Regions from separate parts of the Paenibacillus sp. FSL P4-0184 genome, predicted to be linked through region 2. Evidence: a T-box and tRNA genes for the amino acid it is inferred to sense, from the RefSeq annotation. Region 2 holds a T-box; the other holds one or more tRNA genes.
What was found. A T-box is a leader RNA that pairs with one kind of tRNA and senses whether it is charged. The one in region 2 lies ahead of MKY52_RS14850 (arginine--tRNA ligase), so its partner is inferred to be a tRNA-Arg.
Positions count from the first base shown of each region.

Region 1: it encodes a tRNA-Arg, which carries the amino acid that the T-box ahead of MKY52_RS14850 (arginine--tRNA ligase) is inferred to sense. The anticodon was not compared.

Region 1 is NZ_JBBORN010000001.1:1,932,676-1,949,361, reverse strand. It holds gene MKY52_RS08285 (gluconeogenesis factor YvcK family protein) at 34-981, shown strand; gene whiA (DNA-binding protein WhiA) at 1,126-2,055, shown strand; gene MKY52_RS08275 (HPr family phosphocarrier protein) at 2,153-2,422, shown strand; gene MKY52_RS08270 (SIMPL domain-containing protein) at 2,570-3,325, shown strand; gene MKY52_RS08265 (stalk domain-containing protein) at 3,452-4,045, shown strand; gene MKY52_RS08260 (DUF3298 and DUF4163 domain-containing protein) at 4,052-4,552, shown strand; gene MKY52_RS08255 (GDSL-type esterase/lipase family protein) at 4,662-5,300, shown strand; gene clpP (ATP-dependent Clp endopeptidase proteolytic subunit ClpP) at 5,396-5,992, opposite strand; tRNA gene MKY52_RS08245 (tRNA-Arg) at 6,186-6,260, opposite strand; gene MKY52_RS08240 (sugar-binding transcriptional regulator) at 6,596-7,648, shown strand; gene gap (type I glyceraldehyde-3-phosphate dehydrogenase) at 7,751-8,761, shown strand; gene MKY52_RS08230 (phosphoglycerate kinase) at 8,878-10,059, shown strand; gene tpiA (triose-phosphate isomerase) at 10,087-10,839, shown strand; gene gpmI (2,3-bisphosphoglycerate-independent phosphoglycerate mutase) at 10,841-12,385, shown strand; gene eno (phosphopyruvate hydratase) at 12,454-13,740, shown strand; gene MKY52_RS08210 (leucine-rich repeat domain-containing protein) at 13,842-15,695, shown strand; gene secG (preprotein translocase subunit SecG) at 15,851-16,084, shown strand; gene rnr (ribonuclease R) at 16,431-16,686, shown strand, end outside.
Region 2 is NZ_JBBORN010000001.1:3,398,556-3,415,241, forward strand. It holds gene MKY52_RS14830 (LacI family DNA-binding transcriptional regulator) at 33-1,052, shown strand; gene MKY52_RS14835 (alpha/beta hydrolase) at 1,170-1,919, shown strand; gene MKY52_RS14840 (glycoside hydrolase family 3 N-terminal domain-containing protein) at 1,964-4,132, shown strand; gene MKY52_RS14845 (GH36-type glycosyl hydrolase domain-containing protein) at 4,180-7,524, shown strand; gene MKY52_RS14850 (arginine--tRNA ligase) at 7,579-9,444, opposite strand; T-box leader at 9,485-9,701, opposite strand; gene MKY52_RS14855 (hypothetical protein) at 9,984-10,343, shown strand; gene MKY52_RS14860 (beta strand repeat-containing protein) at 10,358-12,976, shown strand; gene MKY52_RS14865 (YncE family protein) at 13,375-14,964, shown strand; gene MKY52_RS14870 (hypothetical protein) at 15,031-15,318, shown strand; gene MKY52_RS14875 (hypothetical protein) at 15,561-15,728, shown strand; gene MKY52_RS14880 (exosporium glycoprotein BclB-related protein) at 16,107-16,686, shown strand, end outside.

The sequences.
Region 1 (16,686 bases), 1.5 Mb from region 2:
GAAGAACAAAGACAGCGTCCACGTATCGTCGTTATGGGCGGTGGCACGGGGCTATCTGTCATGCTTCGCGGCTTAAAAGAAAAGCCGCTAGATATTACAGCTATAGTTACCGTAGCAGATGATGGAGGAAGCTCGGGTATTTTGCGCAGTGAACTGCAAATGCCGCCTCCTGGGGACATCCGTAACGTATTAACAGCTATGGCTGATGTAGAGCCGCTCATGGCGGATATTATGAGATATCGTTTCAACACGGGCGAAGGCTTGGCGGGTCATAGTCTTGGCAATTTAATTCTTGCTGCGCTTACAGATATATCTGGCGATTTTGTCACAGCTGTTCGTGAGCTTAGCCGATTATTTGCTGTTCGCGGACGGGTATTACCCGCTGCGGGGGATGCCGTAGTATTGCGTGCAGAAATGTCGGACGGCACGATTATCACGGGTGAATCTAAGATACCGGAAGCAGGCGGGATCATTAAACGGGTTTCTTTGGAGCCTGCTGATGTGGAGCCGTTGCCTGAAGCACTTGAAGCGATTCGAAATGCTGATGCAATTCTTTTGGGTCCAGGGAGTCTATATACGAGCATTCTTCCGAACCTACTTGTTCCGAAGCTAGCAGAAGCAGTTGTATCTTCTGATGCAATCAAAATTTTTGTCTGCAATGTAATGACTCAGCCTGGTGAAACGGATAATTATACTGTAAATGACCATCTACAAGCCGTTTATGATCATATTGGAATTCATTTATTTGATTATATTATTGTGAATGACGGTGAAATTCCAGAGCAGGTGCAGTCGAAGTACGCTGAGAAGGGTGCACGTCCGGTACAGCTCGACAAGGATGTACTAGAAGGCAGTGCATATAAAGTTATAGCGGATAAGCTAGTGTTATTCCGAACTTATTTAAGGCATGATACCGATAAGCTTAGTCATCATATCTATCAGCTTGTGCAAGATTGGATAAACAGAAACCCTAGGGTATAACTTAAAATATAAGAAAATATAAGTTTTACACCTATACTTTCTTATATTTCTCGCATAAACGCTTACCGTCCTCAAAAGGACGCCGAAGGCGTTTATGCTTGTATATATGAATGACGTACTTATTTTCAGAAAGAGGTGAGACCCTTGTCTTTTGCGGCCCTTACCAAAAAAGAGCTGACGATGGTGGAGAGTGAGCCCTGTTGTGAGAAGGCGGAAATGTCAGCGCTTATCCGTATGAATGGATCTGTGCAGCTTTCAAGCAAAAAGGTGATTCTCGACATTTCGACGGAGAACGCCGCGATTGCAAGGCGGGTATATTCTTTACTTAAGAAATATTACCAGGTCCATATTGAGCTACTCGTGCGTAAAAAAATGCGTTTGAAGAAAAATAACGTTTATATCGTTAGAATCCCTAGTCGCGTACAGGAAATCTTAAATGATCTCAGAATTGTGTCCGAAGGATTTATTTTTACCGACGGTATTGATAAAGAGATTGTTGGGAATAACTGCTGTAAGCGTGCTTATTTGCGGGGTGCCTTTTTGGCGGGCGGATCCGTTAATAATCCGGAGGGTTCCTCTTACCATTTGGAGATTTCCTCGATGTATGAGGAGCATTGTAAGGCGCTGGTCGATCTGGCTGGTGAATTTCACCTAAACGCACGCTGCATTGAACGTAAAAAAGGGTTCATTCTATACATTAAAGAAGGCGAGAAGATTATCGAATTCTTAAGTCTGATCGGGGCGCATCAAGCGTTGTTCAAATTTGAGGATGTAAGAATTATGCGTGATATGCGTAATTCCGTGAATCGGATCGTGAACTGCGAGACCGCGAATCTCAATAAAACGATAAGTGCCGCGGTGCGGCAGATTGAGAATATCAAACTGCTGCAGCGAGAAGTGGGGCTGGAGAGCCTACCGGATAAACTGCGGGAAGTTGCAGAAATTCGAATGGCACATCCAGATATCAACCTTAAAGAGGTTGGTGAAATGCTGAAAGGTACGGTTAGTAAGTCCGGAGTAAATCATCGTCTTCGTAAGATTGATGAACTGGCGGACAAGGTTCGAGGCGGCTAGTCACTTTTTTTCTAGTGTGGTTTACGTTATAATGATATAATAATATAAAATTAATGTGAAATTTTTGGGGAGAACTCAATTAGGGGGTAAGCGTTTCATGACAAAGCACCCGGTAGTTGTTCGGTTGAAGACAGGGCTACACGCTCGACCGGCAGCATTGTTTGTGCAAGAAGCTAACAAGTTTTCGTCGGAGATTTTCGTGGAAAAAGACGATAAAAAAGTAAACGCCAAAAGTATTATGGGTATTATGAGCCTAGCGATCAGTTCCGGTACGGAGATCTATATCAGCGCGGATGGTGCAGACGCGGATCAAGCTGTAAACGCTTTGACGAGTCTCGTTAGCAAAGAAGAGCTTGAGAACCAATAATCTTTTGAAGTGACTTTTATTGCATGACTAAAAAGCCCCCAGGGGCTTTTTTTTATACCAAAAAATAGATTTAGTTGTGCAACATTTACCAAAAAGACTCGTCTAGAGGATAATAACAAATCACAAAGGATGAAAGGGGCTGGCAATATGAAAGGTTTGGTAAAGAAGATTGGTTCAGTGTTGATTGTAGGGAGTTTGTTAATTGGAGGGATTAGCATGAGTGGTGTCTTCCAAGGCCCTGCAAAGGCTTACGCAGATGAAGTGCAGAAAAATGTCGTTAGTGTAGTAGGTAAAGGTGAATTGTCCATCAAGCCGGATATTGTATACTTGTCCATCGGTGTGGATACTACGGCTACAACTGCGCAAGAAGCGCAAAAAACAAATGCTGCTAAAATCCAAAAGATCACTACCCTACTGAAGGGGACTTGGAAAATCGCAGATAAGGATATTCAAAGTACCCAATTCTATGTGCAACCCAACTACAGTTATAGCGAAAAAGAAGGACAGCAAGTGAAAGGATACAACGCGAATCATACACTGTTAGTGTCCTACAGAGATCTGACCAAGGTTGGTGAATTGCTAGACGCTGCATCTGCGGCGGGGGCAAATAATATCGGAAATGCACGTTTTTCCGTGGAAGACACTTCTGCCTTTGAAGCTCAGGTGATTGAAAAGGCGATGGCGAACGCAGATGTTAAAGCAGGTGCTATTGCTAAGGCAGCTAAACGTAGCTTGGGTCAAGTAATCACGGTCAGCCAAAATGATGGCAATGTCACTCCGGTTTATTTTGAACAAAATCTAAAAATGGAAATGGCTGCAGCAGATGCTGGTGCAAGCACATCCGTTCAACCGGGAGTAGTTAAAGTTACAACACAGCTGAGCGTAATGTATGAATTGAAATAGTAGCAGAACAAGATGATTGCAGAGAGGAGAGGTGATCTTCCACTAGTAATAGTGGGGGGCGCCTCTTTTTTTGTGTAAATTCTCCAAGATTAGGTTTAATAAACTGGAAATTAGTGGAAAAACTAGATGATGAATATTTCAAAAGAAACAGTACGCAAATGGGGCATAGGTTTGATGTCGGCGGGATTATTGCTTGGTGGAGGATTGCTGCCTAGTGATAAGGGTTATGCAGCGTCTGATCAGACGAAGAGCAAGGCAATTGCTGCAAGTATAGTTTTAAAGGCGAACGGGGTAATTTCTCAGCAGACAGGTATTTTGCAGGAAGGGAAGGTCTGGATTCCGATTACCTTTATGCGTGATGTACTGCAATTACCTCTAACTTATGATAAAAAAGAAAATGCATACACGATCGGAAAGGGAACGACTAAGGCCAAGTTGCTGTTATCTAGCTATGGTACTTCAATTTGGGTGAACAATTATTACATTCGAGAGTATGAAGGAAAGCTAATAAACAACCGCCTCTATGTTCCATCCGCTCTGTTAAATGATTATTTGGGCTATAAAGTGGATTGGAGTCGGGGCTCTAGTAGGTTGAATGTGGTGAATAGATCACAGAATGCGTTGATAGTAACCACGGAGATCTATGCTAAGGATCGAAAAGAGGCTTTGATCCAGCTTGATTATCCGAAGTTTAGTGGATTAAGCAATTCCAATGCATAGCAGGCCATGAATGATATTTTAAAAGAAAGTGCCATGAAATTCGCTGCAGGCGCAGAGAAGGATATCTCGAATCGATCCGGGTCAGAGCCTAAGTATACCTATGATAGAGATTATGTGGTGACCTACAATCAGAATGGTGTGATCAGCTTAGTGATGTCACAGTATAGCGATACGGGCGGCGCTCATGGTATGACCAATCGGGAGGCGTTTACCTTTTCGCTCAAGGATGGCAAACGTCTGCTGTTGGGCGACCTGTTCGGAGCTAACCCAAACTACAAAAAAGAGTTGAATGCTAAGTTGAACAAGCTAGTAAAAGCGGAGGAAAGTTATTTGGGAGGGTTCAACGGATTGAATACGGAAAAGTATTTTTATCTGAAGGATGATCAGGTCGTGCTGTTCTTCCAATTGTATGAATACACAGCTTATGCTGCGGGATTCCCGGAATATCCCTTTACTTTCAAAGAACTGTTGCCGGAAGGCGGTAGCCCATTTGCTGCTGTAAAATAAATAGAGAAGTTGTAACCGCTAGTGTCACCACTGGACATCTCCCCCTTACCAGAATCACCTCGAATTCATATGCTAAATGGAGTAACTAGTTTATGAACGGGGGAGAGCTATGAGCTATCAATACACTGCAATTGGCGATTCCTTGACGACTGGATTTGGCGCTCTGCCAGGTAACGGTTTTGTACCGGTGTACCGTAGAATGGCGGAAGGGAGACTGCGTTCTAATGTAGCCTCTACGAATTTGGGCGTGAATGGATTGACTACTTCTGAACTGGAACAGCGGCTACGGGGGAGTGCAATGACTCGCGAAGCCATTCGAGCAGCCGACATCATCACTCTATCCATCGGTGGCAACGATTTAATCCATGCTGCGAAGGCTGCAGCTAGACAACCTGAAAATTTATCTAAAGAGCTGCGAAGATCATTGCAAGAATGCAAACAAAATTTTGCTGCAATTATGAGTATCCTCTTCCAATTGAAGACGGGAACGCGTAGACCTTTTATCATTCGGATTGTGGGACTGTATAATCCTTATCCTCAGGTAGTGGGTGCTACAGAGTGGGTGCGGCAGTTTAACCGCTATGCCTCACAGTACAGTAGCCGAGTATGTGGGTTTGCTTCTATCTATAGTGAGTTTGCAGGAAATGAGAGAGGGCTATTATCGATTGACCACTTACATCCGAATGGCCGAGGCTACCGTGTGATTGCTGAGAAACTCGATGCGCTTGGATATGGCGGTTTGATTTAACTGAGATTCGTATGGAGTGGTGGTCTGAAAAGTAAAGAGGCTGTGCGCTAACCATCAAGTGGATAGGGCACAGCCTCTTTGCGTTGTTTTATAGCTTACACACCGCTAGGCAGTGTTTTCTCGATGACTTTATCAACGATACCGTAAGTTGCCGCGTCTGCAGCAGTCATGAAGTAATCACGATCTGTATCCTTCTCAATACGTTCTAGCGGTTGACCCGTACGTTCTGCAAGAATACGATTCAACTTATCACGCAATTTGAGGATACGGCGGGCACGGATTTCGATATCCGTTGCTTGACCTTGAGCACCACCCAGAGGTTGGTGAATCATGATCTCACTGTTAGGCAGTGCGAAGCGTTTGCCTTTAGCGCCAGCGTTAAGTAGGAATGCTCCCATGGAAGCTGCCATACCTACACAGATGGTGGAAACATCCGGTTTAATGTACTGCATTGTATCAAAAATAGCCATACCTGCAGTAATGGAACCGCCGGGGCTATTCACGTAAAGGTGAATGTCCTTATCCGGATCTTCGGCAGCCAAGAACAGCATTTGTGCGATGATAGAATTGGCTACCACGTCATTAACCTCCGTTCCAAGGAAAATGATGCGGTCCTTCAGCAGGCGGGAATAGATGTCATAAGCGCGCTCACCGCGGTTGCTCTGTTCTACTACCATAGGAATATAACTCACGTGGAAAACCTCCTTGATATTGGTTCTTCAAATGTATTCATTTTTACTCTTGCCGTATTACCCACATGATAAACAAATTCAAACAAAAAGTCAAAGAAAGTCAAACTTATATTCAAAAAAAAGAGCCGACACGCGGCTCTTTGGTTAAGTAGTAGTATAGGCACTACTAAATTATGTACAAAAGTGAAATTAATGGCGCGCCCGCCAAGAATCGAACTTGGATCTCAGGCTTCGGAGGCCTACGTCATATCCATTGGACCACGGGCGCAACAAAAATGATTATAATACAATTTCTGTGCAATTGCAATGAATTAATAATACTGTACACAGGCTCTATCCCTAGTCTTCAAGGTGGACAAGCGGACATTGTGTTTCAATCAGCGAAAGAATCCGGATTGTTAATGACAGGTTTTTTGGAGCTGAACCTCTTTCCCAATCTTATAAATGTATAAGAAGACAAGCGCTTGAGAATTCTACTCTCGGAAGACTTGCACTTCGAGCAATATTTGGTTAGAATATGAGTGGGACTTAAAAAGTTTACCCGGGACATTTTGAGACCATGAACAAGGGAATAGAGGAAGACGAAGTTGCAGGAGTGAAAGTATGCGTAATTTATTAGATATCCAAAAGCAGCTTCTGCCTGATCTCATGGAAACCCTTAAGAGACGGTACACGATTCTTCATCAGATCATGCTGTCCGATATAATTGGGCGCAGAACGCTTGCCGCTTCGCTTGATATGACTGAGCGGGTACTGCGTGCCGAGACGGATCTTCTGAAATCGCAAGGGCTCATTGAGATCGAGAGCGTTGGCATGCGCATTAGCGCTGCTGGACGTAGACTGCTTGATTTGCTAGAGCCGGTCGTTAAGAGCCTGTTTGGTCTGGATGAGCTGGAAGAGAAAATTCGGGCAACGTACGGTCTGGATAAAGTTATTGTGGTGCCGGGTGATTGTGAGTCATCGCCGTTCACCAAACGTGAGCTTGGCCGAGCGGGTGCAAAAGCGCTGCTCAGTGTACTTCGTACAGATGATATAGTTGCTGTCACAGGTGGATCAACGCTTGCCGACATGGCTGATCAACTGACACCGCCGTTATCCCTTTCCTATAAGAACGCTTGGTTTGTTCCGGCGCGTGGTGGATTAGGAGAGAGTATGGAGATTCAAGCCAATACGATTGCCTCAACAATGGCAAAACGGGTAGGAGCGAATTACCGGTTGCTGCATGTACCTGATTTACTTAGTGGGGATGCCTACCAGTCACTAGCACTTGACTCTAATATTGGAGAGATTGTACAAATCATCCGCAGTTCGCGTATTATTGTACATGGGATTGGGGATGCCATTGAAATGACTCGTCGCCGCAAGCTGGATGAGGCAACTGTCTCAGAAATCCAGGGTGAGGGAGCCGTGGCTGAATCCTTTGGGTATTACTTTAACGAAGATGGTCAGGTTGTCCATACGATGCTTACGATGGGACTACGTCTAGAAGATATTGTTCGGACGGAGACAGTCATCGGTATTGCTGGAGGTAAACCAAAGGCCAAAGCCATTCATGCCATGCTGCGTTTCGGGCAGGAGAATATACTCGTCACCGACGAGGCTGCTGCTGTGGAAATCGGCAAGGAAATTGATAATCAGTTACAGATATCCTCGTAACTCACTAGAACATATATCTTGTATCATACTTAACATTGTTGTCATGACAGGCTTCACGGTCTGTTTTGAATAAATAAAACGAATTCTAGGAGGAACTATTCAATGAGTGTAAAAGTTGGAATTAACGGATTTGGACGTATTGGACGCCTTGCTTTCCGCCGTATTCAAAATGTAGAAGGTATCGAAGTGGTAGCAATCAACGACTTGACTGACGCTAAGATGCTTGCTCATTTGCTTAAATATGATACAACTCAAGGTAAATTCCAAGGTGATGTTGAAGTGCATGATGGCTTCTTCAAAGTCAATGGCAAAGAAGTTAAGGTTCTTGCTAACCGCAACCCTGAAGAATTGCCATGGGGCGACCTAGGCGTTGATATCGTACTTGAGTGCACAGGTTTCTTCACAACTAAAGAAGCAGCTGAAAAACACTTGAAAGGTGGAGCTAAGAAAGTAGTTATCTCCGCTCCAGCTACTGGCGACATGAAAACTGTCGTTTACAACGTTAACGATGACATTCTTGATGGTACTGAGACTGTTATTTCCGGCGCATCTTGCACAACGAACTGCCTAGCTCCAATGGCAAAAGTATTGAACGACAAGTTCGGTATCGTTGAAGGCTTGATGACTACAATTCACGCTTACACTGGTGACCAAAACACTTTGGATGCTCCACACGCTAAAGGTGACTTCAGACGCGCTCGTGCAGCAGCTGAGAACATCATTCCTAACACTACTGGTGCTGCTAAAGCAATCGGTCTTGTTATTCCAGAACTTAAAGGTAAATTGGATGGTGCGGCTCAACGTGTTCCAGTTGCAACTGGTTCCCTGACTGAGCTTGTAACTGTTCTTGATAAGAGCGTTACTGTTGAAGAAATCAACGCAGCAATGAAAGCAGCTTCCGATCCAGACACTTATGGTTACACTGAAGATGAAATCGTATCTTCCGATATCAAAGGTATGACTTTCGGATCCCTGTTCGATGCTACACAAACTAAAGTATTGACTGTTGGCGACAAACAACTCGTTAAGACTGTTGCTTGGTATGACAATGAAATGTCCTACACTGCACAATTGGTTCGTACTTTGGAGAAATTCGCTAAAATCGCTAAGTAATTGACTTGATATAAGTAACATCTATAGAGCGGAAACAGAAGTTCCTTGTTTCCGCTCTTTCTAAATGTATTTCTTGTTTCCTGCTAGAAACAACTTTGGGTGTGGAGGAATTAATCATGAACAAAAAGAGCGTCCGTGATGTAGAAGTAAAGGGCAAACGCGTATTTGTACGCGTGGATTTCAACGTACCTGTAGAAGACGGTAAGATTACTGATGATACTCGTATTCGCGAAACCCTTCCAACCATTAAATATTTGATTGAGAACGGTGCAAAGATCATTCTTGCGAGTCACATGGGTCGTCCTAAAGGTCAATTCGTAGATTCCATGCGTTTGACTACTGCTGCTGAACGTCTGTCCGAGCTTCTCGGCAAACCAGTAGCTAAAGCTGACGAAGCTGTTGGCGAAGCTGTCAAAGCAAAAATTGCTGAGCTAGGCGAAGGCGACGTACTTGTACTTGAGAATGTTCGTTTCTACCCAGGTGAAGAAAAGAACGATCCTGAATTGGCTAAACAATTCGCTGAACTGGCTGATTTGTTCGTCAATGATGCGTTTGGCGCGGCTCACCGTGCACATGCATCGACAGAAGGTATCGCTCATTTCCTACCAGCTGTATCCGGTCTTTTGATGGAGAAAGAATTGACCGTTCTTGGTAAAGCTCTTACTAACCCAGAACGTCCTTTCACTGCGATCATCGGCGGTTCGAAAGTTAAAGACAAGATTGATGTTATTGATAACTTGTTGTCTTTGGCTGATAACGTCCTGATCGGCGGTGGATTGTCTTATACATTCACTAAAGCACAAGGCTTTGAAATCGGTAAGTCACTTGTAGACAACGACAAACTTGACGTTGCTCTTGGATTCATCGAAAAAGCTAAAGCACTTGGCAAAAACTTCATGCTTCCTGTTGATGTTGTTGTTGCTGATAAATTCGGTGCTGATGCTAACACTAAGATCGTTAATTACAATGAAATCCCAGAAGGTTGGGAAGGACTTGATATCGGACCTAAGACTCGTGAACTTTATGCCGATATTATCAAGAACTCCAAGCTGGTTGTCTGGAATGGACCTATGGGCGTATTCGAAATCGATAAATTCGCTGAAGGTACACTTGCAGTAGCGAAAGCTTGTGCAACAACTGAAGGTTACACTGTTATTGGCGGCGGAGATTCCGCAGCAGCAGCAGAAAAATTCCACCTGGCTGACCAAATGGATCACATCTCCACTGGTGGCGGTGCATCCCTTGAGTTCATGGAAGGCAAGGCGCTTCCTGGCGTAGAAGCACTGAACGACAAGTAAGACGTATAGAAGGAGGCAATTAAATTCATGAGAACACCAATTATTGCGGGTAACTGGAAGATGTTCAAAACAGTTCCTGAAGCAGAAAGCTTTATTGCTGACATCAAAGGCAAAGCAGAAGTAGAAGGCGTTGAGACTGTTATCTGCGCCCCATTTACTAACCTGCCTGCACTTGTAGCAGCTGCAAAAGGTACAGACATCAAGATTGGCGCACAGAACCTGCACTTTGAAGATAACGGTGCTTACACAGGAGAAATCAGTGGTGTAATGCTTAGCGATCTTGGCGTAGACTATGTAATCATTGGTCACTCAGAGCGTCGTGCTTATTTTGGCGAAACAGATGAAATCGTGAATAAGAAAATGCATGCTGCATTCCGTCACGGTATCACTCCAATCGTATGTGTTGGCGAAAAGCTCGAAGAGCGTGAAGCTGATCAAACTAAAGCAGTATGTAAAGTACAAACTGAAGCTGCATTCCAAGGACTTAGTGCCGAGCAAGCAGCAAAAGTTGTCATTGCATACGAACCTATCTGGGCTATTGGCACAGGTAAATCTTCCACTTCCCAAGATGCTAACGAAGTTATTGCTTACATCCGCAGTCTTGTAAAAGATTTGTATGATGTTGCAACAGCTGAAGCTGTTCGTATTCAATACGGCGGCAGCGTGAAGCCTGAGAATGTAACTGAGTACATGGGCCAAAGCGACATCGATGGTGCGCTTGTTGGCGGTGCCAGCTTGCAGCCTGCTTCCTTCGTTCAATTGGTTGAGGGGGCGAAGTAAGATGTCAGCTCCAAGACCTGTAGCTTTGATCATCATGGATGGTTTCGGTTTGCGTGGAACATCTGAAGGTAACGCCGTTGCTCAAGCTAACAAACCTAACTATGACCGTTACTTGAAACAATATCCTAATACTACCCTTACTGCTTGTGGTGAAGCTGTTGGTCTTCCAGAAGGCCAAATGGGCAACTCTGAAGTAGGGCACTTAAATATTGGTGCAGGACGGATTGTGTACCAGGATTTGACTCGTATCGATAAATCGATCCGTGAGGGCGAATTCTTCGATAATGAAACACTGGTAGCCGCAGTTAGAAATGCTAAGAACACAGGTAAAAAGCTTCATCTTTACGCGCTTGTATCCGACGGAGGGGTACATAGCCATATTAATCACCTGTTTGCTATGCTTGACCTGGCTAAGAAAGAAGATATGCACGAAGTGTACATCCATGCTTTCATGGATGGCCGGGACGTACCTCCAGATAGTGGTAAGAAGTTTGTTCAAGATCTGGTTGCTAAGATTGAAGAAGTTGGAGTAGGTACAATTGCAACGGTATCCGGGCGTTATTACGCAATGGACCGTGACAAACGTTGGGATCGTGTAGAAAAAGCCTATCGTGCTATGGTTTATGGCGAAGGACCGAAATACACAGATGCTCTGCAAGCTATCACTGCATCTTATTCAAATTCCGTGTTCGACGAATTCGTTGAACCTAGCGTGATTGTAGACAGTGAAGGCAAACCGGTAACGGCAGTAGAGAGCGGCGATTCCGTCGTGTTCCTCAACTTCCGCCCTGACCGTGCTATTCAGTTGTCACAAGTGTTCACGAATCAAGATTTCCGCGGTTTCGACCGGGGTCCTTTGTTCCCGCAAGACTTGCACTTCGTATGCCTGACTACTTTCAGTGAAACGGTACAAGGTTATGTAGCCTATTCACCGAAGAACCTGGATAACACATTGGGTGAAGTACTTGTGCAACACAACAAGAAGCAACTGCGCATCGCGGAAACTGAGAAGTATCCGCACGTAACGTTCTTCTTCAGTGGTGGACGTGATGAGGAACTTCCAGGAGAAACTCGTATCTTGATCAACTCTCCTAAAGTGGCAACCTATGATCTTCAACCTGAGATGAGTGCTTACGAAGTGGCTGCAGCCTGCGTAGCAGAAATCGAAGCGGAAAGACAGGATGCTATTATTCTTAACTTTGCAAACCCTGATATGGTTGGACACTCCGGTATGTTGGAGCCAACAATCAAGGCTGTAGAGGTAACTGATGAGTGTGTAGGTAAAGTAGTGGACGCAGTAGTTGCCAAGGGTGGCGTTGCGATCATTATCGCCGATCACGGTAATGCAGACATGGTATTTGATGAGAACGGTCGTCCGTTCACAGCTCATACTACTAACCCGGTTCCGTTCATCCTTACGGATGAAAATGTTGTATTGCGCGATCGCGGTATCCTTGCTGATGTAGCACCAACCATTCTGGATCTGATGGGAATTCCGCAACCTGCGGAAATGACTGGTCAATCCATGATCGCTAGTCGCAAATAAGGAAACAATACCTAAGATTAAGCTTCAACAATCAAAACCAAAACATTGTTTAAAGGAGATTAACTAAAATGACTATTATTTCTGATGTTTATGCTCGCGAAGTCCTTGACTCCCGTGGTAACCCTACTGTAGAGGTTGACGTTTATCTTGAATCCGGTGCTAAAGGCCGCGCTATCGTTCCTTCCGGCGCTTCCACTGGCGCTCATGAAGCTGTAGAGCTTCGTGATGGTGACAAATCCCGTTACATGGGTAAAGGCGTTCTGAAAGCTGTTGAGAACGTAAATGAAATCATCGCTCCAGAAGTTATCGGTATGGACGCTCTTGACCAAGTGGGCATCGACAAATTGATGATCACTTTGGACGGAACTCATAACAAAGGTAAATTGGGCGCTAACGCAATCCTAGCTGTATCCATGGCCGTAGCTCGCGCAGCTGCAGCAGCATTGGATATTCCTTTGTACGTATACCTGGGCGGATTCAACGCTAAAACTCTTCCAGTACCAATGATGAACATCATCAATGGTGGTGAGCATGCGGACAACAACATCGACGTTCAAGAGTTCATGGTTCTTCCTGTAGGAGCTCCAAGCTTTAAAGAAGCTCTTCGTACAGGTGCTGAAATCTTCCACAACTTGAAATCCGTACTTCAATCCAAAGGCCTGAACACAGCTGTTGGTGACGAAGGTGGTTTCGCACCAAACCTTGGTTCGAATGAAGAAGCAATCACTACAATCATCGAAGCGATCGAAAAAGCTGGTTACAAACCAGGTGTTGACGTATTCTTGGGTATGGACGTTGCTTCCACTGAGTTCTACAAAGACGGTAAATACACCCTTGCTGGCGAAGGTAAATCTTACACTTCCGCTGAGTACGTTGACCTTCTTGCTTCATGGGTTGAAAAATATCCTATCATCACAATCGAAGACGGTATGTCCGAAGACGACTGGGATGGTTGGAAATTGCTTACTGAAAAATTGGGAGACAAAGTTCAATTGGTTGGTGACGACTTGTTCGTTACAAACACTGAGCGTCTTGCAACAGGTATCGAAAAAGGTATCGGTAACTCCATCTTGGTTAAAGTTAACCAAATTGGTACATTGACTGAAACTTTCGATGCTATCGAAATGGCTAAACGTGCTGGTTACACAGCAGTTATCTCTCACCGTTCCGGTGAATCCGAAGATAGCACAATCGCTGACATCGCTGTTGCGACTAACGCTGGTCAAATCAAAACAGGTGCTCCTTCCCGTACAGACCGTGTTGCTAAATACAACCAATTGCTTCGCATCGAAGACGAGTTGGGTGAATTGGCTCAATACAACGGCCTGAAATCTTTCTACAACCTTAAAAGATAATTCACGTCTCTAAAAAGCCTATAAAGGGCCTGCCGCTTTCGGCAGGCCCTTTTTTCTTCTTTTGGCTACTGGTTTCTCAATAAATGATAGGAGCGCTTTTGATGAAAAAGTATATTCGTTGTTCACGTGTCTTCGTGTTATTAATGAGTATTGTATTAATTCACCTATTAATTCCTCAGCCGGTTGAGGCATCTGAGATTAGGGTCGAGGATCCTAACCTTGAACAGGAGATTCGTAGAGATATCAATAAAGCATCCGGCCCCATTACACAAGAGGACATGGAAAAGCTAACATTCCTAGTGGCGCAGGATAAGAAAATAAAATCATTAAAAGGCTTAGAATATGCAACTAATATGACATCGTTATCTTTGAAATTTAATGAGATTCAAGATATTCAGCCATTATCCCAATTGACGAAGCTGGAAAATCTTTATTTGGACGACAACCGTATTATAGATATTAAGCCAATTGCCTCGCTGATACAGTTAGATACGTTGTATATGGATAAAAACTTAATTTCTGACCTGACCCCCTTACAGCATCTGAGCCAATTAACATCTCTTGCGATTAACGAGAATAAAATCTCTTCAATTGATGCGTTGAAAAACCTAAAGAAACTAAACTATCTAGGTATTTCTGATAATAAGGTAGAGAATCTGGATGCCATTTCTGAAATGGATTCACTAACCTCAATCGTCTTTTACAATAATCCAGTAAAGGTTATCTCACCTTTAGTTGGACTTCAGAACCTAGAGTCTCTGAATATGTCCAATAATGAAATTAACTTCAATGAGGAAGCAAATAAGATTGCGCTTCAGACACTCAAAAATAAGGGTGTGAAGTTTTATGGTGAAACGATGGATCAGAGGGTAACAGCAGTAGTTTCCACAGAACCAGCACCACAAGTAGTGGAGACACCGACCAAATATACCTTCCCTATTGCTTTTAACCGAGCGACCAAAGATGGAATTAATTATATTGCAACAAATAATAAGGGTACAATCATGACTACATCGTGGAATTACTTAAACATTACATATGATTACGGAAAGACCTGGGTATCCAGAAGTCTCCCGAGAAATGCCAATTATTATTTTCAATATCATAACAATTTATTTTACCTATCCGTCAGCGATTATAAAGGAACGGAATCCTATTATTCAAAGGACGGTAAAGAATGGACTTCTTTTTTTCTTTACGCACCGAACGGAAGTAAACTTTCTATCCTTCAGATTCAATCAGTCCACGGGAAGCAAGTTTTACTTGCCACAAATGAGTATTTAAAAAGTACTTATATTTTCACTTCAATGAACGGAATATCTTGGGATTATGAAAGTACAATTGCAACTAAGGGTGCAAAATTAATATGGAATGGTAAACAGTATACAGCTCTAGGTGGAGGTTATCTGTATTACGGCAAGCCGAGCACAAAAAATCAGTTTTTGGTGAAACAGAAGGATGGGGTTTCCGGTGAACTGATTATATTTACCTCAACTGACCTGAAGAAATGGACGCAACATTCAGGGGCCGTAAAGAAGTTGAACTATACTTGGTCAAATGCGGACGGTCCTTATAAAGGGTATGGCGTTTATGAGGAACAGCCTGTTATAAATGGCCAGATTCTACTATATGATGATTATTCGCATGTGCTAACATCAATAGATGGCATTAACTTTAAGATCAAAAATACCAATAATTCGTTGCAGACCAATGATTGGCGCTCACCTATTTATGAGAAAAACAAACAATATTATGTATTTATGCATTATTGGGTTTCTTCAGGGGTTGTGAATACGAAAGTATTGACATCTAAGGATAAAATCAACTGGAAGACAACAAAAATAAAAGCTCTAAACAATATGTATGTTTTCCAATCTGGAACGAAGTTCCTTGGATATTCCGATGAGGGAGTCGCTATTTCGGATGACGGTATAAATTGGAAAAAAATCAAATAGAATAGAAGCAAGAGATTACAAGAATCTAGGGAAGATATACAACGGAGGCGGTTGTATTCCATTGAACGCTATGATAAAATAAGAATACTGTTTATGTATCGTGATAACCTCAATTACCATAGATAGTGATGCTTAGGCGTAGGAGGTGGAAGTGAATGGATATCTTTTTGAAAGTTGTGCTCCTGATTTTTTCCGTCGGTCTTATTGCGGTCGTTCTTCTGCAAAAGGGGAAAAGCGCGGGTCTTTCCGGTGCCATCTCCGGTGGTGCTGAGCATCTCTTTGGTAAAACAAAAGCTCGTGGTATGGAACTCGTACTACAACGTGTAACAGTTGGACTTGCTGCAGGATTCTTCATTATGGCGATTCTAGCTGCTGTTTTCATTGACTAAAGTACCTACAGTAAGCCCTCGCTCTGTTCTGAATGGAATGGAGCGAAGGCTTTTTTGTTATAATAAAAAGGGGATAAAGCACCTGCAGGTGCTTTTCTTTGCATAGCAGAAAGAATAAGATTCGATACGGTAAAGCCTTAATAAATAAACTTTCTCCTTCGGTGTGAATGAAATTTCGTACTGCGTTTACCTTTGGATGACAGTAACAGGGATGCGCAGGATTGATTTCGTGTATACTAGGGTATGAAGTAGGTAAAGGTAAATTTTACTTGGCATTACTACAGAGCAGGACAAGACATACATATTTGCCAGCGGCTTGGAGCCGCGGAGGGCTGGGGTGACGAACATGATAACACAAGAAATATTACTCGATTTCATGCGGGAAACTGCATATAAACCAATGACTTATGAAGAGCTGGTGAGCCATTTTGCTCTAGAAGATAGCACAGGGTTTAAAAAGTTCGAGGAACTACTAATTGAATTAGAGCAGGACGGAAGAATTGTATTAACTCGTAATGCACGTTATGGCGTGCCGGAACGAATGGATTTACTGCGAGGCCGGTTACAGGCTCATGCGAAAGGCTTCGCTTTTCTTATCCCGG
Region 2 (16,686 bases):
GAGCTCATTATAGGGGTGAAACAGGGGGAATTATGAATATCAAGGATATTGCAAGGCTATCAGGCGTTGGTATCGCCACGGTCTCCAGGGTAATTAATAACTCCGGTGTCGTAAGTGATGCAACCAGAGCTAAAGTAATGGCTGTTGTAAGAGAACATAATTACATTCCAAATGGAAATGCAAGCAATTTGAAAAAAACGCGTTCTAATACGATAGCACTTATGGTTAAGGGGATTGCAAATCCGTTTTTTGCAGACATGATCAAAGAAGTAGAGCGTCAAGTGAATCTGCGCGGCTGCCCGCTTCTGATCCAGCATGTTGAAGATGGAGTGGATGAGATCAATGCTGCTCTTCAGCTTGTGAAGGAAAAGAATTTATACGGGGTAATCTTTATGGGTGGTACATATGACCATTCTGAAGAAAAATTCAAACAATTGCCGATCCCATTCGTTTTGACTACCATCACGACTACGAAGGATGTTGATCCTGCCGTATTCTCCAGTGTGATCATTGATGATATGCAAGAGTCTTATAAAGCTGTGAGCTATCTAATTTCACTCGGACACCGGAACATTTGCTTTTTGGCCAGATTCCCTTTGGTTCAGCATACTACCGGAAACCGTCGTCTTATGGGTTATATTAAGGCGCTTGAGGATCATGGGATTGAGTATGATGCTTCCTTGGTGGAGGATTGTGAATACAGTCCAAGTTCTGGTTTTACGGCTACGAAAAGACTGCTGAATAAGAAAAAAGATATCACCGCTGTATTTGCCGCATCAGATACCATCGCTATCGGAGCTGCCAAGGCTTTATTGTCTTTGGGTCTATCGATTCCAAATGATATTTCGATCATCGGATTTGACGGTATAGAGATGGCAGAATACTATCACCCATCGCTGGATACGATTAGCCAACCTGGGGTGGATATGGCGAAAGCCAGTGTTGAAATTCTGTTTGACCTGATTTCGGGACAATCGGAGAACAAACATGTGGTATTCGAGTCTGTTTTGGTGAAGCGGGGATCTTGTAAGAAGATTAATAAACAAGCATAAACGCCTTCGGCGTCCTTATAAAGACGGTAAGCGTTTGAGCGAGAAATAGAAGGATAATTTATAGCGTAAGCATATAATTTCTTATATTTTAAAAAAGGTTCCGTAAGGAGATGACATATGGCACTTCTAACCGTTGAGACTGGTTCTCCTACCTTAAGAATGACAACGTCCATCAGTATCATCTCCCCCGTCGATTCGGGCAACACCACCGGAGGAACGCTCTATCTGTTACATGGTGCTGGCGATAATGCTAGTACATGGTACAGGCTGACCACCATTGAGCAGTATGCTAACAAATATGGCTGCACAGTCATAATGCCTCAGGTAGGCAGAAGCTATTATACAGATATGGAGTACGGACTGGATTACTTTCACTATGTTACGCAAGAGCTTCCTGAGCTTTGTGGCCGAATGTTGAGACTGGATGATGATCCGCAGAAGACGTATGTTGCCGGTCTATCGATGGGCGGATATGGGGCGCTAAAATGTGCGCTTACTTATCCCGATCGTTACAGCAAAGTAGTTTCCTTATCAGGCGTTACTGATATTCAGAAAAGATTGAAAGACCCGCAAATGTCTTCGGATATGGCGAGGGAGATGGCAGGCACTTTCGGAAAACGCTTACAAGTTAAGCCGGATCAAGATCTGTATGCTTTAGCGGCTAAATTGGTCGACGATAAACGTAAGCTGCCTTCAATTTTGACCTGCTGTGGCTCGGAAGATCCATTTGTGGAGATGAACCGGGAATTTGCTTCGCATATGCAAGCGAGTCCCTATACATTTCAATATGTTGAGACTCCGGGAACACATGAATGGAGATTCTGGGAGGAACATCTGAAGACAGCTTTTGATTTTTTGTACAACTAAGAGCAATGAGCAATTGCAGAAAGAGATATTATGGAGGATTTGAGATGAAAGACCAGCAACTGACGTCCCTGTTGAACCAGATGACGCTTGAAGAGAAAATAGCACAATTGCAGCAGCTAGCTGCTAATTTCTATGAAGGAGCGGAAGAAGGAGGGCAAATCACTGGCCCTATGGCATCCATGGGGATTACGGATCACATGATTGAGAACAGTGGTTCAGTACTTGGACTTTCGGGCGCAGAGCAAGTCATTGCCGTCCAAGAAGCTCATTTACGTAAAAATAGATTGGGTATTCCACTGCTGATGATGGCGGATATCGTGCATGGCTTTAAGACGATTTTTCCGGTGCCACTGGCGATTGGTTGCTCTTGGGATATGGAACGGGCGGAGCTAAGCGCTGAGATTGCTGCTAAAGAAGCGGCAGTATCTGGTGTACACGTTACTTTTGCACCTATGGCGGACCTTGTTCGGGACCCGCGTTGGGGAAGAGTGATGGAGTCTACCGGCGAAGATCCTTATTTGAATGGTAGGTTTGCCCGTGCATTTGTACGCGGGTTTCAGGGAAATGACTTGACGGGTGATGTAAGTCGTCTGGCGGCTTGCGTTAAGCACTTTGCAGCCTATGGTCTATCCGAAGGCGGACGGGATTATAATACAGTCGATTTATCAGAACGTCAGCTACGGGAATATTATCTGCCAGCCTATCGTGCAGCACTGGATGAGGGTGCAGAAATGGTTATGACTTCGTTCAACACGATTGACGGGATTCCAATAAGCGGAAACGTTAAGCTGCTTCGTCAGCTGCTGCGTGAGGAATGGGGCTTTGACGGCGTGTTGATCTCGGATTGGGGCGCGGTGAAGGAACTGATCCCACATGGTGTCGCCGAGGATGAGGCTGAAGCAGCACTTAAAGCTATCAAAGCTAGCGTGGATATTGAGATGATGACAGAGTGTTATGTGCACCAATTGCCAGCTCTTGTAGCTGGCGGGCAAGTGGATGAAAGTATCATTGATGAAGCCGTACTTCGTATTTTGAAATTGAAGCAAAGACTGGGCTTGTTTGAGAATCCGTTACGTGGGGCAGATATAGAGAAGGAGCGCGAGGTGATTTTCTGTGATGCTCACCGGACAGCAGCGAGAGAATTAGCGGTTAAATCCTGCGTTCTACTGAAGAATGATCAGGTTCTGCCGCTTGCGACAGAGCAGCGGGTTGCGCTAATCGGACCGTTTGCTAATAACGGAGATATTCTTGGACCATGGTCCTGGTTGGGTTCAACAGAAGAAGCTAGCCGTCTTGCTCCAGCTCTTGAAGCTCGTGCAGCTGCAGGTAAGGTTACCGTTGCAGAAGGCTCCGGGATTGAGAGCTTTACAGAAGAGCAATGGCTGGAGGCGAAAGCGGCAGCGCTGGAAGCCGATGTGATTGTGCTGGCGCTTGGAGAACATTCGGATATGAGCGGAGAAGCTGGAAGTCGTTCGGATATCCGCTTGCCGGAAGCGCAGCGTGAGCTTTTGCAACGTATGAAGACGCTGGGTAAGCCTATTGTGGTGGTGTTGTTTAACGGACGCCCACTGGATCTTAGTGGTGTGATCGAGAATGCGGATGCCATTCTGGAAGCCTGGTTCCCAGGAAGCGAGGGCGGTGCTGCGATTACCAGTCTACTGTATGGTGACGAGAATCCGTCAGGAAGATTAACGATGTCTTTCCCTATATCTGTTGGGCAAATTCCGGTCTATTACAATCATTTCAACACTGGACGTCCTCTACATGCACCGGGTGCGGACAAACGTTATGTCTCACAATATCTGGACATTCCTAATGAACCGTTCCTGCCATTTGGCTTTGGTCTTAGCTATACGACATTTGGCTACAGTGAACCGATCCTTTCCGGTGAAATAATGACGAAGGATCAGCCTATTAAAGTAACTGTTACGGTGACTAATACAGGCAATGTACAAGGTGAAGAGGTAGTGCAGCTCTATATCCGAGACATTTCAGGAGAAGTTGTTAGACCAATGAAGGAACTGAAAGACTTTGCCAAGATCAGCCTCTCCCCGGGAGAAAGCCAAGAAGTGAGCTTTACGCTTACAGAAGAACAGCTTCGTTACTATCATAGCGATTTAAGCTTTAGCAGTGATCCGGGACAATTCAAATTGTTTGTGGGTCCAAATAGCCAAGAGGTTAAAGAACGCGATTTTCGCTTAACATTAGCTTAAGTAGAATATATACGACACAGGCTGTCGTAATAGAGGAGTGCAAGAATATGACTACTAATATGAATTCTAACATCCATTTAAACGCTGGAGACTTATCATTCACTTTTACAAACAGCGGGGACTTGTTCCAAGTTCTCCATGAACGGACAATGATCAATCAATTGCTGCCTAATATCGTGGATGGCTCCTTATCCAACCTATATTTACGCATTCATAGTAATGGAAGCATTCAAGCTGTTCCTTTGCTGGGCATTCATTCCTCAAGCACTGTACGTAAGGCTGGGAACCGCTTGGTTTGGGAAGGTACTGCGGAAAATATCGAGTATCAGGTTATTTTTACTCCGACGGCTCAAGGCGCTTGGTTCTGGGACGTGAAGCTTACAGGTCAAGATACAGATGTGGATCTCGTGTACGGACAAGACGTGGGTATTGCCGATATCGGCGCAGTTCGCAGTAATGAGGCCTACCTGTCACAATATATTGACCATGCCGTATTCGAGGATGAGTCAAAGGGATATGTCGTATGCTCCAGACAGAATCAGCCGCAAGGTGGCAAATTCCCATATTTGCAGCAAGGTGCAATCACTAAGGCAGCAAGCTTCTCAACAGATGGTTTCCAATTCTTTGGATTGTCTTATAAAGAGACAAATCAACCAGAAAGCCTGAGCCGTGAGCAATTAAGTAATGAAATCTATCAATATGAATTCGCTTATACTGCGCTGCAATCGGAGCGGGTGAAGCTGAGTGGGGAAGCCCAGTTTGTATTTTATGGATTGTTCAAGCAAGATCATCCAGAAGCGATTACCTCGTTAGAATTCACGAAGGATGTTGCTGCGGCTTGGGAAACGGTAAAAGAGTTGCCTTTAGAAGCTGAAGCACCGCTAGAACGTTCTTTCTTGACAAAAGATCTGGGAGCACCACTAGCTGCAAATTCTCTGACGAGTGAAGAGATCGAAGCCTTGTTCCCGGTTCGCTATCAAGAGGAAAAAGAGGGAGACCAGCTTCTGTCTTTCTTCACGGAAAATTATGAGCATGTTGTATTGAAAGAGAAGGAACTTAAGGTAGAGCGTCCTCATGGTCATATTCTAATGAGTGGGGACAACGCTCGACTTAACGATAAGGTTATCACGACAACTTCTTATATGTACGGGATCTTTAACTCCCAAGTAGTCATTGGCAATACCAATTTCAACAAGCTAATGTCCAATCCTAGAAATGCGCTTAATATTCCAAAAGCTTCGGGACAACGAATCTATGTGCAGTGGAATGGCGAATACCGCCTCTTGACCATGCCTTCATTGTTCGAGGTTGGTTTCAACTATGCCCGTTGGTATTACAGAACAGATGGCGAATGCTTCATTATTACGAACTACACTACTGCAGATTCTCCGGAGATATTCCTGAATGTGCGTACGGAAAGTGGAAAAGCTTATCGCTATCTAGTCACTAATCAAATCACTATGAACGTTAATGAATACGAGCTTCCATATCAATTCAAGCAAGAAGGAGGAACCATAACCTTCTCGGCTGATAGAAGCGCACTAAGTGCAGGAGAATATCCTGATCTGCAGTATAAATTCCAGGTACAGGGAGCGGATTTCACTCTTCAAAATGAAGGTAGACTTGTCTCTCATGCTGAGAAGTCTGATGCACCGCTAGCTATTCTGGAACTGTCGGAGAGCAGTGAGTGGACATTGAACATTCAAGGTCTTCTGGATGGTAAGGAGATTCAATCGAGCAGCGGTACAGCTGAAGAGGAGATTTCCGCATACCGCGAATTCTACAGCGGGGTTATGAATGGCTTCCGCTTGACGTTAGGTGATGGGTCCGAAGGTGAGTTGTTTAAGGTAAATGCTCTGGCTTGGTGGTATACACATAATATGCTCGTCCATTATTCAGTCCCTCACGGATTGGAACAATACGGCGGCGCTGCTTGGGGAACCCGTGACGTGTGTCAGGGACCAGTGGAATACTTCATGGCTACGCAAAAATACGATCAGGTTCGTGAAATATTGCTGACCCTGTATGCTCATCAATATGAAGATGATGGTAACTGGCCACAGTGGTTCATGTTTGATAAATATACGAAGATTCAGCAAGAGGAGAGCCATGGAGATATTATTGTATGGCCACTCAAAGTGCTTGGAGACTATTTGGCGGTAACGCAAGACTACAGTATTTTGCAAGCGACTGTACCTTATACTCGTAAGCATAGCTTTGATTTTACAGAGGAAAAAGCGACGCTGCTGGATCATGCACGGAAGGAAGTTGCTTATATTAAGAATCACTTCCTGCATGACACGCATTTGTCCTCGTACGGTGATGGAGACTGGGATGATACACTCCAGCCTGCAAATCCACAGCTGAAGCAGTACATGGTTAGCAGTTGGACAGTGGCGCTTACCTATCAGACATTGAATCAGTTCTCAGAAGTGCTTCATAAAGTTGATCCAGCAGGTTCGGAAGAGCTGAAAGCGATGGTGGAGGGAATTCGTGAGGATTTCAACACACATATGCTTCAATCTGAGGTAATTCCAGGCTTCTTGTATATGGAGGACCCAGAGCAAGTGAAGCTTATGGTGCATCCAAGCGATACGGAAACAGGGATCCAATACCGTCTGCTGCCAATGACGCGCAGTATGATCAGTGAGCTGCTTACACCAGAACAAGCTGAAGCGCACTATGAAGTAATCCAGGATAAACTGTTCTGTCCAGACGGCGTTCGTCTGATGAACCGTCCAGCTCAATATGTTGGCGGCGTAAGCACCCATTTCAAACGTGCGGAGCAAGCTTCTAACTTTGGTCGGGAAATTGGACTTCAATATGTACATGCACACATCCGTTATGTAGAAGCTATGGCTAAGCTAGGGAAAACCGATCAGGTCTGGAATGGCCTAGCGGCGATCAATCCGATCGGAATCCGCGACGTGGTGCCAAACGCTGAACTCCGTCAGGCTAACTCTTATTTCAGTAGCTCGGATGGTAAATTTAACACCCGTTACGAGGCACAGGAGAATTTCGATAAACTGCGTAATGGTGACGTAGCGGTTAAAGGTGGCTGGAGAATCTATTCAAGCGGTCCTGGGATCTACATGAACCAGTTGATCTCGAATGCACTGGGGATCCGTACGGAAGGCGGAGATTTAATCGTCGATCCAATTCTGCCGGAGTCGCTGGACGGAATGCGCTTTAGCTTTGAATATGCAGGCACTAAGGTAGACTTTATTTATCACCTTTCGGGCTCTGATAACAGTCGGATTACTGTTAACGGTACAGAAGTACAAGCGGAAGGTACGCTTAATCGCTACCGTAGTGGCGGTATCCGTATCAAACGTGAGGACTTTGATCGCCTCTGCGTAGAAGCTGGAAATGTGATAGACATTTATAAGTAAGATAATAAAAGAAGGGCAATCTCCGCGATAAGCGTGGAGATTGCCCTTTTTGTACTACATACGGCTCGGTGTCGGTAACCCAAGCACCTCTAGCACATCACCTAAAGTGTCCTTAAATCTCGAAGTGAGCCAGAGGCGGAACGCGATGGTAGCCTCCTCACCTTTTAAAATCGGACATATAGAATAGAAGTTATTGAAAAGTGTGGCTAAGGTATGAGCGTACGTGCAGAGTATATTCGGCGTCAATTCTATGCTGCCAGAATACAATGTCTCCTGCCAGAGGCTAAGCTGTCTCAGCAAAGCGAGCTCTGCTTTTTCCATTTCGAGTGGAAATTGAAGCTTTGAGGCATCTGTGATGAATGGGATTGTAGATTTGCTCAAAACACTGCTGGCACGGGCATAGGTGTACATCAGATAAACCCCGGTATTACCGGATATTTCGGTAGCCTGTTTGAAATCAAACACGATTTCCGTTCCCAGGTTAAACCGCAGCAGATAATAACGAATAGCAGCAGCTGCAATGATATGGCTGGAAAGACCCTCTTTATCGGAGCGCGAATGTTCTATGTTCTGTTCCATAAGCTTTACTAAATCGCTCACCTTAACGCCGATTCCTTGGCGCCCGGACATGGCATAAGAAGATTTCCCTTCTGAAACATCTATCCCCAGCTCAGCAGCAGAGGCCGGACTGAGAGAAACAACGCCATAACTTACATGATGGAGCTTCTCAGCCTGCTCGTTATATCCTAGTGCTCCTAAAGCCTGCTTAACCATTTGTTGCGGATATTCCTGTCTATAATCGATCACGTTAATAACACGGTCGGCATGTCCATAAGGCTCAGGGGTTCCAGTTAAACCTGTGGTCCATAAACCAGACGAGAATTCACTGTAGGTGAAATCTTTGGATAGTAGACCGAATTTCCAGAGATGATAAGCAATGTCTTTGGCTGTATATGTCAAAATCCCATTCGAACGCACAAGCACCTTATCCATCTGATGATCCTCTGACTCCGCTCCACTGCTAACCTCTGTCCCTTGCTTTAGCACCCAGCAGCCCGCAAGTTTGCCTTCAGTCTCCTGTACAAAAACTGCCGTTTGCTTCAATAGCTCAGATGCGGCTGTCCAGAAGCCCTCTTTTAAAATATTGCTCTCCCACACCAGCAGGTCATAGTGAATACCAAAACGCTTCATTTCCGATATATGTTCTCTCACAATACGTTCAGCGACTAGGTTGCCCAGCCACGCCTCATTACCATCACCCTGTTCAAGGGCATGCAGCATATCCGTGCGCTTGTGAGTGATCTCTGGATTCCGTGCATATTCTTTGTTCACTTTGGCATATAGATCCCAGCAATAATCACCGAAACGTTGATGTTCCCCTTCTAAAGGTACATTTAATAAACCAACGACTGTATCTGCCAGCTGGTTGCCCAGATCATCCACGTAGTTATGGACCTCTACGTTATGTCCGGTTCTTTTCATTATTCTGACCAGCGCATCGCCGATGCAAGCATTTCTCAGATGACCTACATGAGCAGCTTTATTTGGATTGATTGAAGTGTGCTCTATGATGACCTTTTCCCTTGTGCTGTCAGGCAGATTAAAGGAATGTTTAGCCCACACCTGCCAATTCATATACAAATTAATAAATCCAGGAGCAGCTACTTCGACTTTTTGTAAAAGACCCGTGTAACTCTCTTGTAATTTAATTTCTGCTTTTACTAACTCTGCTATGTCGAGAGGGGATTTACGCAGGAGTTTGGCTAGCTGCATAGCAATATTGCAGGAATAATCACCATGCTCTAGATTAGCTGGCTGTTCGATCAGAATTGCAACATCGTTTGGGTAGGCAACTTCTAAGGTGTGGAATACTTTTTTTACACTTTGTTCAATGCTGTGTTTGATGATTTGACTTAACATTTTATACCCTCCTTTAAAAATACAAAAAAGCCCTCGTCTCAAAAGAGACGAGGGCTTTAGCGCTCGCGGTACCACTCTCGTTGCTAAACAGATGTTTAGCCACCTTACAGGATAACGGTCTTCAGCCGGGACTTCCTACTTAGGTTCAGAAGTCCATCTCACGGGTGCGCTTCATTAGGTGATCTGTACCGGCTTGCACTTACCCGGCTCGCTGTGGACTAGAACACGTTAACTACTCTCCCGCTCATCGATGCTTGAATAATTTTTATCAGTATAACGAATATTTAGAAAAAAGCAATAGGGTGTTACTCAGTAAAGTCTAGAAGATGCTTGAGTTTTAGATTGTCCGATTAGTAGATTACAAATTCAAAGAATAGAAGGTTGTCTTTTTTTCGGGTGGCAATTCCTTTGCTTAAATGTCCACACATTAACTTTAAATACAGAATATTACTATATAGAGCTATTAGTTATGAACCATGTTACTAGTGTTGTAGTTTTTAATCTTTCGAACTGCTGGTGGAAGGGAGGAGTGAATAGAGATGGCTTTATTTTCAACTGGACCTATAGATAATAGTCCAATTCTGGGGATCAGACAGACGCAAATGGTAACAGTAAAAGTAGTTAATCGTGATTCCCTTAATTCTTATAATCTAGTCATTCAAGGGTTTTTACTAGATGGATCAAGAACGATGTATGTGAATGAAATGGTGAGTCTCGCACCTAACCAAGTTTTAACTAGGAATTATTTTGCTGATTTAGACGCATTTGAATTTGAGTTTGCAACCTTAGAAGAAATTGAAGAAGAGATAGGGATCTCATTTTGGGGAAAACAGAATTCAGGGGGATTGGTAGATTCTCATCGCGTAGTAGCATGGGAAAAACATGCAGGAATAATCTAAAGGAGTGTTGAGAATTGAGCTATTTATCTACCGGGCCGATAGATAATACCATGGTGGGAGGTATACGACCTACTCAACATGTTACGATCAAAATCGATAACCGAAGCGACGTTATTTCTTCTACGGTTCTTGTCCAAGGTTATTATATGAATGGGACAAGAACTTTATATGTTAGTGAGCTTGTTAACGTTATGCCTGATCAAGTTGTAACAAAGGACTATTATGCGGATTTTGATGCATTTGAATTTATTTTTACGACTTTAAGCCTGGTAGATGATCCTATTCAAATTTCTATATGGGGAAAAAATAGTGTAGGTCAAGTCGTGACTGCTCACCGACTTGTCCATTCAGAATTATACGGAGCAACGGTAGGGACAACTGGTGCTACAGGTGCAAATGGAGCGACAGGAGCAACAGGTGCGGATGGAGCAGATGGAGCGACAGGGGCAACGGGTGCGGATGGAGCAACTGGAGTCGCCGGAGCGACTGGTGCGACAGGGGCAGCCGGAGCAGACGGGGCGACAGGAGCAACAGGAGCAACAGGAGCCGACGGAGTGACTGGTGCAACAGGGGCAGCCGGAGGAGCGACCGGAGCAACGGGAGCAGATGGAGCGACCGGAGCAACGGGAGCCGATGGAGTGACCGGAGCAACGGGAGCCGATGGAGTGACTGGAGCGACGGGAGCGGCAGGTGTAACTGGCGCAACGGGAGCGGCAGGTGTAACTGGAGCAACAGGGGCAACGGGAGCCGATGGAGCAACGGGAGCCGACGGAGTGACAGGAGCAACGGGAGCCGATGGAGCGACAGGAGCAACAGGAGTAACGGGAGCCGATGGAGTGACTGGAGCAACGGGAGCGGCAGGTGTAACTGGAGCAACGGGAGCGGCAGGTGTAACTGGAGCAACGGGAGCGGCAGGTGTAACTGGAGCAACAGGGGCAACTGGAGCCGATGGAGCAACGGGAGCCGACGGAGTGACAGGAGCAACGGGAGCCGATGGAGCGACAGGAGCAACAGGAGCCGATGGAGCAATAGGAGCAACAGGAGCAACAGGAGCCGATGGAGCAACAGGAGCAACAGGAGCCGATGGAGTGACTGGAGCAACGGGAGCCGATGGAGTGACTGGTGCAACGGGAGCCGATGGAGTGACAGGGGCAACAGGAGCAGCTGGAGCGACTGGGGCAACGGGAGCGGCAGGTGTAACTGGAGCAACGGGAGCGACTGGAGCAACAGGGGCAGCTGGAGCGACTGGAGCAACGGGAGCCGACGGAGTGACAGGGGCAACAGGAGCAGCTGGAGTGACAGGGGCAACAGGAGCGGCAGGTGTAACTGGAGCAACGGGAGCCGACGGAGTGACAGGAGCAACCGGAGCAGCTGGAGCGACTGGGGCAACGGGAGCGGCAGGTGTAACTGGAGCAACGGGAGCGGCAGGTGTAACTGGAGCAACGGGAGCCGACGGAGTGACTGGAGCGACGGGAGCGGCAGGTGTAACTGGAGCAACAGGAGCCGATGGAGTGACCGGGGCAACGGGAGCCGACGGGGTGACTGGAGCAACAGGGGCAGCTGGAGTGACAGGAGCAACCGGAGCAGCTGGAGCGACTGGAGCAACCGGAGCAGCTGGAGTAACTGGAGCAACAGGAGCGACTGGAGCAACCGGAGCTGATGGAGCGACTGGAGCAACCGGAGCAGCTGGAGTAACTGGAGCAACAGGAGCGACTGGAGCAACCGGGGCAGCTGGAGCGACTGGAGCAACGGGAGCCGACGGAGTGACAGGGGCAACAGGAGCAGCTGGAGTGACAGGGGCAACAGGAGCGGCAGGTGTAACTGGAGCAACGGGAGCCGACGGAGTGACAGGAGCAACCGGAGCAACCGGAGCAGCTGGAGCGACTGGGGCAACGGGAGCGGCAGGTGTAACTGGAGCAACGGGAGCCGACGGAGTGACTGGAGCGACGGGAGCGGCAGGTGTAACTGGAGCAACAGGAGCCGATGGAGTGACCGGGGCAACGGGAGCCGACGGGGTGACTGGAGCAACAGGGGCAGCTGGAGTGACAGGAGCAACCGGAGCAGCTGGAGCGACTGGAGCAACCGGAGCGACTGGTGTAACGGGAGTAACAGGAATAACTGGAGTGACAGGAGCAACAGGGCCGAATATTCAAGCTGAGGGATTCTCTGCGTTCCTATCAGCTTTGTCAGTTTCTACTTCTTCCCAACTGACTGGATGGTCTGTGGCTTCTCCTTTCTATTCTGATCCTTCCTTTAACCCCGTTACGGGAAATTACACAGTTCCGACAACGGGTAGATATTCTATTGAAGCGACCATTAACTATTCCACAACTGCCTCAATCTCAATTAGTCTTGGTAGTGGGGTTAATCCAGCTTTCGTAGTTCAGAGAACTTCTCCTACTTCAACAAATTTGGTAAGTGGATTATTCCCTGTGTTGGATGTGAATGTTGCGCTTATTCTAGATTTGAGAGCTATTTTGGGAAGTGGGACTGTAACGCTGGTTGGAGAATTTGCACTAACAGCAGGTGATGTTATTGGCTTGTTCTATGTTTCTAATGGCTTGACGGTTCCTTTGAATCTGGGCGGTGCCAATACTTCGGGTATAGTTTGGTCTGTTCATGAATTGACGTAAATTTATCTCTGAGTTAATGGTACAAAGAGGGGATACTCTGTAGCCGTAAGTAAGGCTTACTGAGTTATCCTCTGTTTTGTTAACGGAACAAGTTTTGGGCAGAACGGAATAATGCTTCCAAGATTTTCAGTCTAATTGAATGATGATAGATTTCCAGAGTTTTTAAAGTAGGATTCAATATGTATAGTAGTAGCTTTTGATGGATGTCCACATCTTAAGGGGAGATAAGAATATTACTATTAAGAGCCGAAAACTTCCAACTGAAAAATATAATAGGCTCATTGTTAGCAAATTTAGAGTAGATCGGAGGAATGATTATAGTAACGCTACTATTAAGAATTTTTTGTAGGACAATCTTGTTGTAGTCGATCTATTTAAAGATAAAAGGAGTTGGGAAATTGAGCTACTTATCTACTGGGCCTATAGAAAACAATCTGGTAGGTGGTGAAAGACCCACCCAGCTTATTACGATTAAGCTTGTTAATCAGAGCGATGTCACTGCGGCAGCGATTCAAATCGAAGGCTATTATATGAATGGTACTAGAACACTATATGTTAGTGAACTTCATACTGTGGGACCTAATCAAGTGAAAACGAATGATTATTATGCAGATTTTGATTCATTTGAATTTTTATTCACAACAACAGCTCAGATAGACGATCCTATTCAAATCTCTGTTTGGGGAAAAAGCAGCACAGGTCAATTAGTGACTGCTCATAGGCTTGTCTATTCTGAATTATATGGTGATAATATTGGATTTACAGGAGCCACCGGAGGCACAGGAGCGACGGGAAGTGCAGGAGACACCGGAGCAACCGGAGCAACGGGAACAACTGGAGCAACCGGAAGCACCGGAGCAAACGGAGTAGCAGGAGCAACCGGAAGCACCGGAGCAAACGGAGTAGCAGGAGCAACCGGAAGCACCGGAGCAACCGGAAGCACCGGAGCAACAGGAGCAACCGGAGCAACGGGAGCAACAGGAAGCACCGGAGCAACGGGAATAACAGGAGCAACCGGAAGCACCGGAGCAACAGGAGTAACGGGAGCAACGGGAATAACAGGAGGAACTGGAGTAACAGGAGCAACGGGACTCTCTTTTGCACCAGTGAACCGCATATATGTTGCAAACAATCAAAGCGATAACGTTTCGGTGATTAACGGTCTAACCAATACCGTAATCGGTACAATTAATGTCGGTGATGGTCCTTTTGGTGTTGGGGTCAACACCTTCGCTAATAAGATTTACGTTGCAAATTCACAATTAGACAATGTTTCAGTGATCGATGGTTTTACCAATACCGTAATTGCTACAATCCCCGTTGAAAGTAGACCATTGGGAGTAGATGTTAACCCTTCTACCAATCGGATTTATGTAGCAAACAACAACAATAGCTCTGTTTCAGTAATAAATGGTTCAGACGATACTGTAATTGCTACTATACCCGGTTTTAGCGGGCCGTTTGCAGTCGGAGTCAATCCATCTACAAATAGCATCTATGTGACAAATCAAAGTTTAGACAACGTAATGGTAATAGACGGTATCACCAACAGTGTGTTTACTACCATTCCAGTTGGAGATAACCCTGTAGGTATAGGAGTTAACCCAATCTCGAATAAGGTATATGTTGCTAACGCTAGTAGTAGTAATGTAACAGTTATTAACAGTTTAACAAATACCGCAGTTGTTACGATTCCTGTTACCAGCGTAACAAGTATAGGAGTAAATCCTTTAACCAATCGAATTTATGCAGCAGGTTCCAACAATATTACGGTAATTGACGGATTAGCTGATAGTATACTTACAGATATTCCGCTCATTCTATTTTCGCCAGGAACTGACGGAGTGGGAGTAAACCCTTCTACAAACACAATCTATGCATCGAGTCAATTTGCTGATTCGGTTTTAGTATTCAGTGGATCTACCAATACTCAAATTACATCTATCACGGTTGGTGATTCCCCCTTTGGGGTAGGAGTCAGTACGTAATTCTGTCCATGAGACGAGGGGAGATGGTTATGGCCATTCAATATCCATTTTTTGGGTACGGGGCTAATGTTGATTGTGCCGACCAACTTCTTCACGGCCTTGCAAGGGCAAACCTTCGAGGGCGTAACAATTATTGCACCACCCACGACTGCTTTTGCCCAGTTATCCTTCAGCTTGTCGCAGAGGGTTCCCGCTTGCAACATCCTGGTGGATGAGGTTATTGTGATGCGTACACAGGAAGTTAACGGAGCAACAGGAGATACTTATGCACCTGGGCCGAACGTCCAACAAGAGGGATTCTCAGCATTTTTTCCTACATTTTCAGTTGCCACATCATCTCAAATCACAGGTTAGAGTGTAACGACATCTTATTATGATAGTGTGAAACTCAATGTAACTTCTGGCAACTATACTATTCCGGCTACAGGTAAATATCCATTTGTAGCGACTATCAATTATTCCACAACTACTACAATCACAGTAAGTCTTGGTGCTAGGATTCCATCCTTCGTAGTCCGGAGAACATCCCCTACTATAACTGATTTGGTAAGTGGCTTGTTTCCTTACTAAATGCGAATGTAGCGATCGTTTTATCTTTGAGAGCTATTTTGGGAAGTGGGACTGTAACGTTGGTTGGAGAATTTGCACTAACAGCAGGTGATGTTATTGGTTTGTTCTATGTTTCTAATGGCTTGACGGTTCCTTTGAATCTGGGCGGTGCCAATACTTCGGGTATAGTTTGGTCTGTTCATGAATTGACGTAAATTTATCTCTGAGTTGATGGTACAAAGAGGGGATACTCTGTAGCCGTAAGTAAGGCTTACTGAGTTCTCCTCTGTTTTGTTAACGGGACAAGTTTTGGGCAGAACGGAATAATGCTCCTAAGAGTTAAAATCTATTGAATATTGATAGATTTTAGATTTTTCCAATAGCACTCAATATGTATAGTAGTAACTTTTGATAGATGTCCACACATTAAAAAGAGAAAAGAATATTACTATTAAGAGCCGAAAATTTCCAACTGAAAAATATAATAGGCTCATTGTTAGCGAATTTAGAGTAGATCGGAGGAATGATTATAGTAACGCTACTATTTAGAATTTTTTGCAGGCAATCTATTTAAAAATAAAGGAGTTGATAACTTGAGTTATCTATCTACTGGACCTATAGAAAACAATCTGGTAAGCGGTGAAAGACCCACTCAGCTTGTTACTATTAAACTTGTTAATCAGAGTGATGTCACTGCGTCGTTGATTCAAGTCGAAGGATATTATATGAACGGTACAAGAACACTATATGTTAGTGAACTTCATACTGTGGGACCTAATGAAGTACTAACAAATGATTATTATGCAAATTTTGATTCATTCGAATTTTCATTTTCAACACCAACTTTGATAGACGATCCTATTCAAATCTCTGTATGGGGAAAAAGCAGCACAGGTCAATTAGTGACTGCTCATCGGCTTGTCTACTCTGAACTGTATGGTGAAAATATAGGTTATTCAGGAGCCACTGGAGCCACCGGAGATACCGGAGCGACAGGAAGCGCAGGTGCAACAGGAGCGACAGGAGGCGCAGGAGTTACCGGAGCGACAGGAAGCGCAGGTGCAACAGGAGCAACGGGAAGCGCAGGTGCAACAGGAGCGACGGGAAGCGCAGGTGCAACAGGAGCGACAGGAAGCGCAGGAGTTACCGGAGCAACGGGAAGCGCAGGTGCAA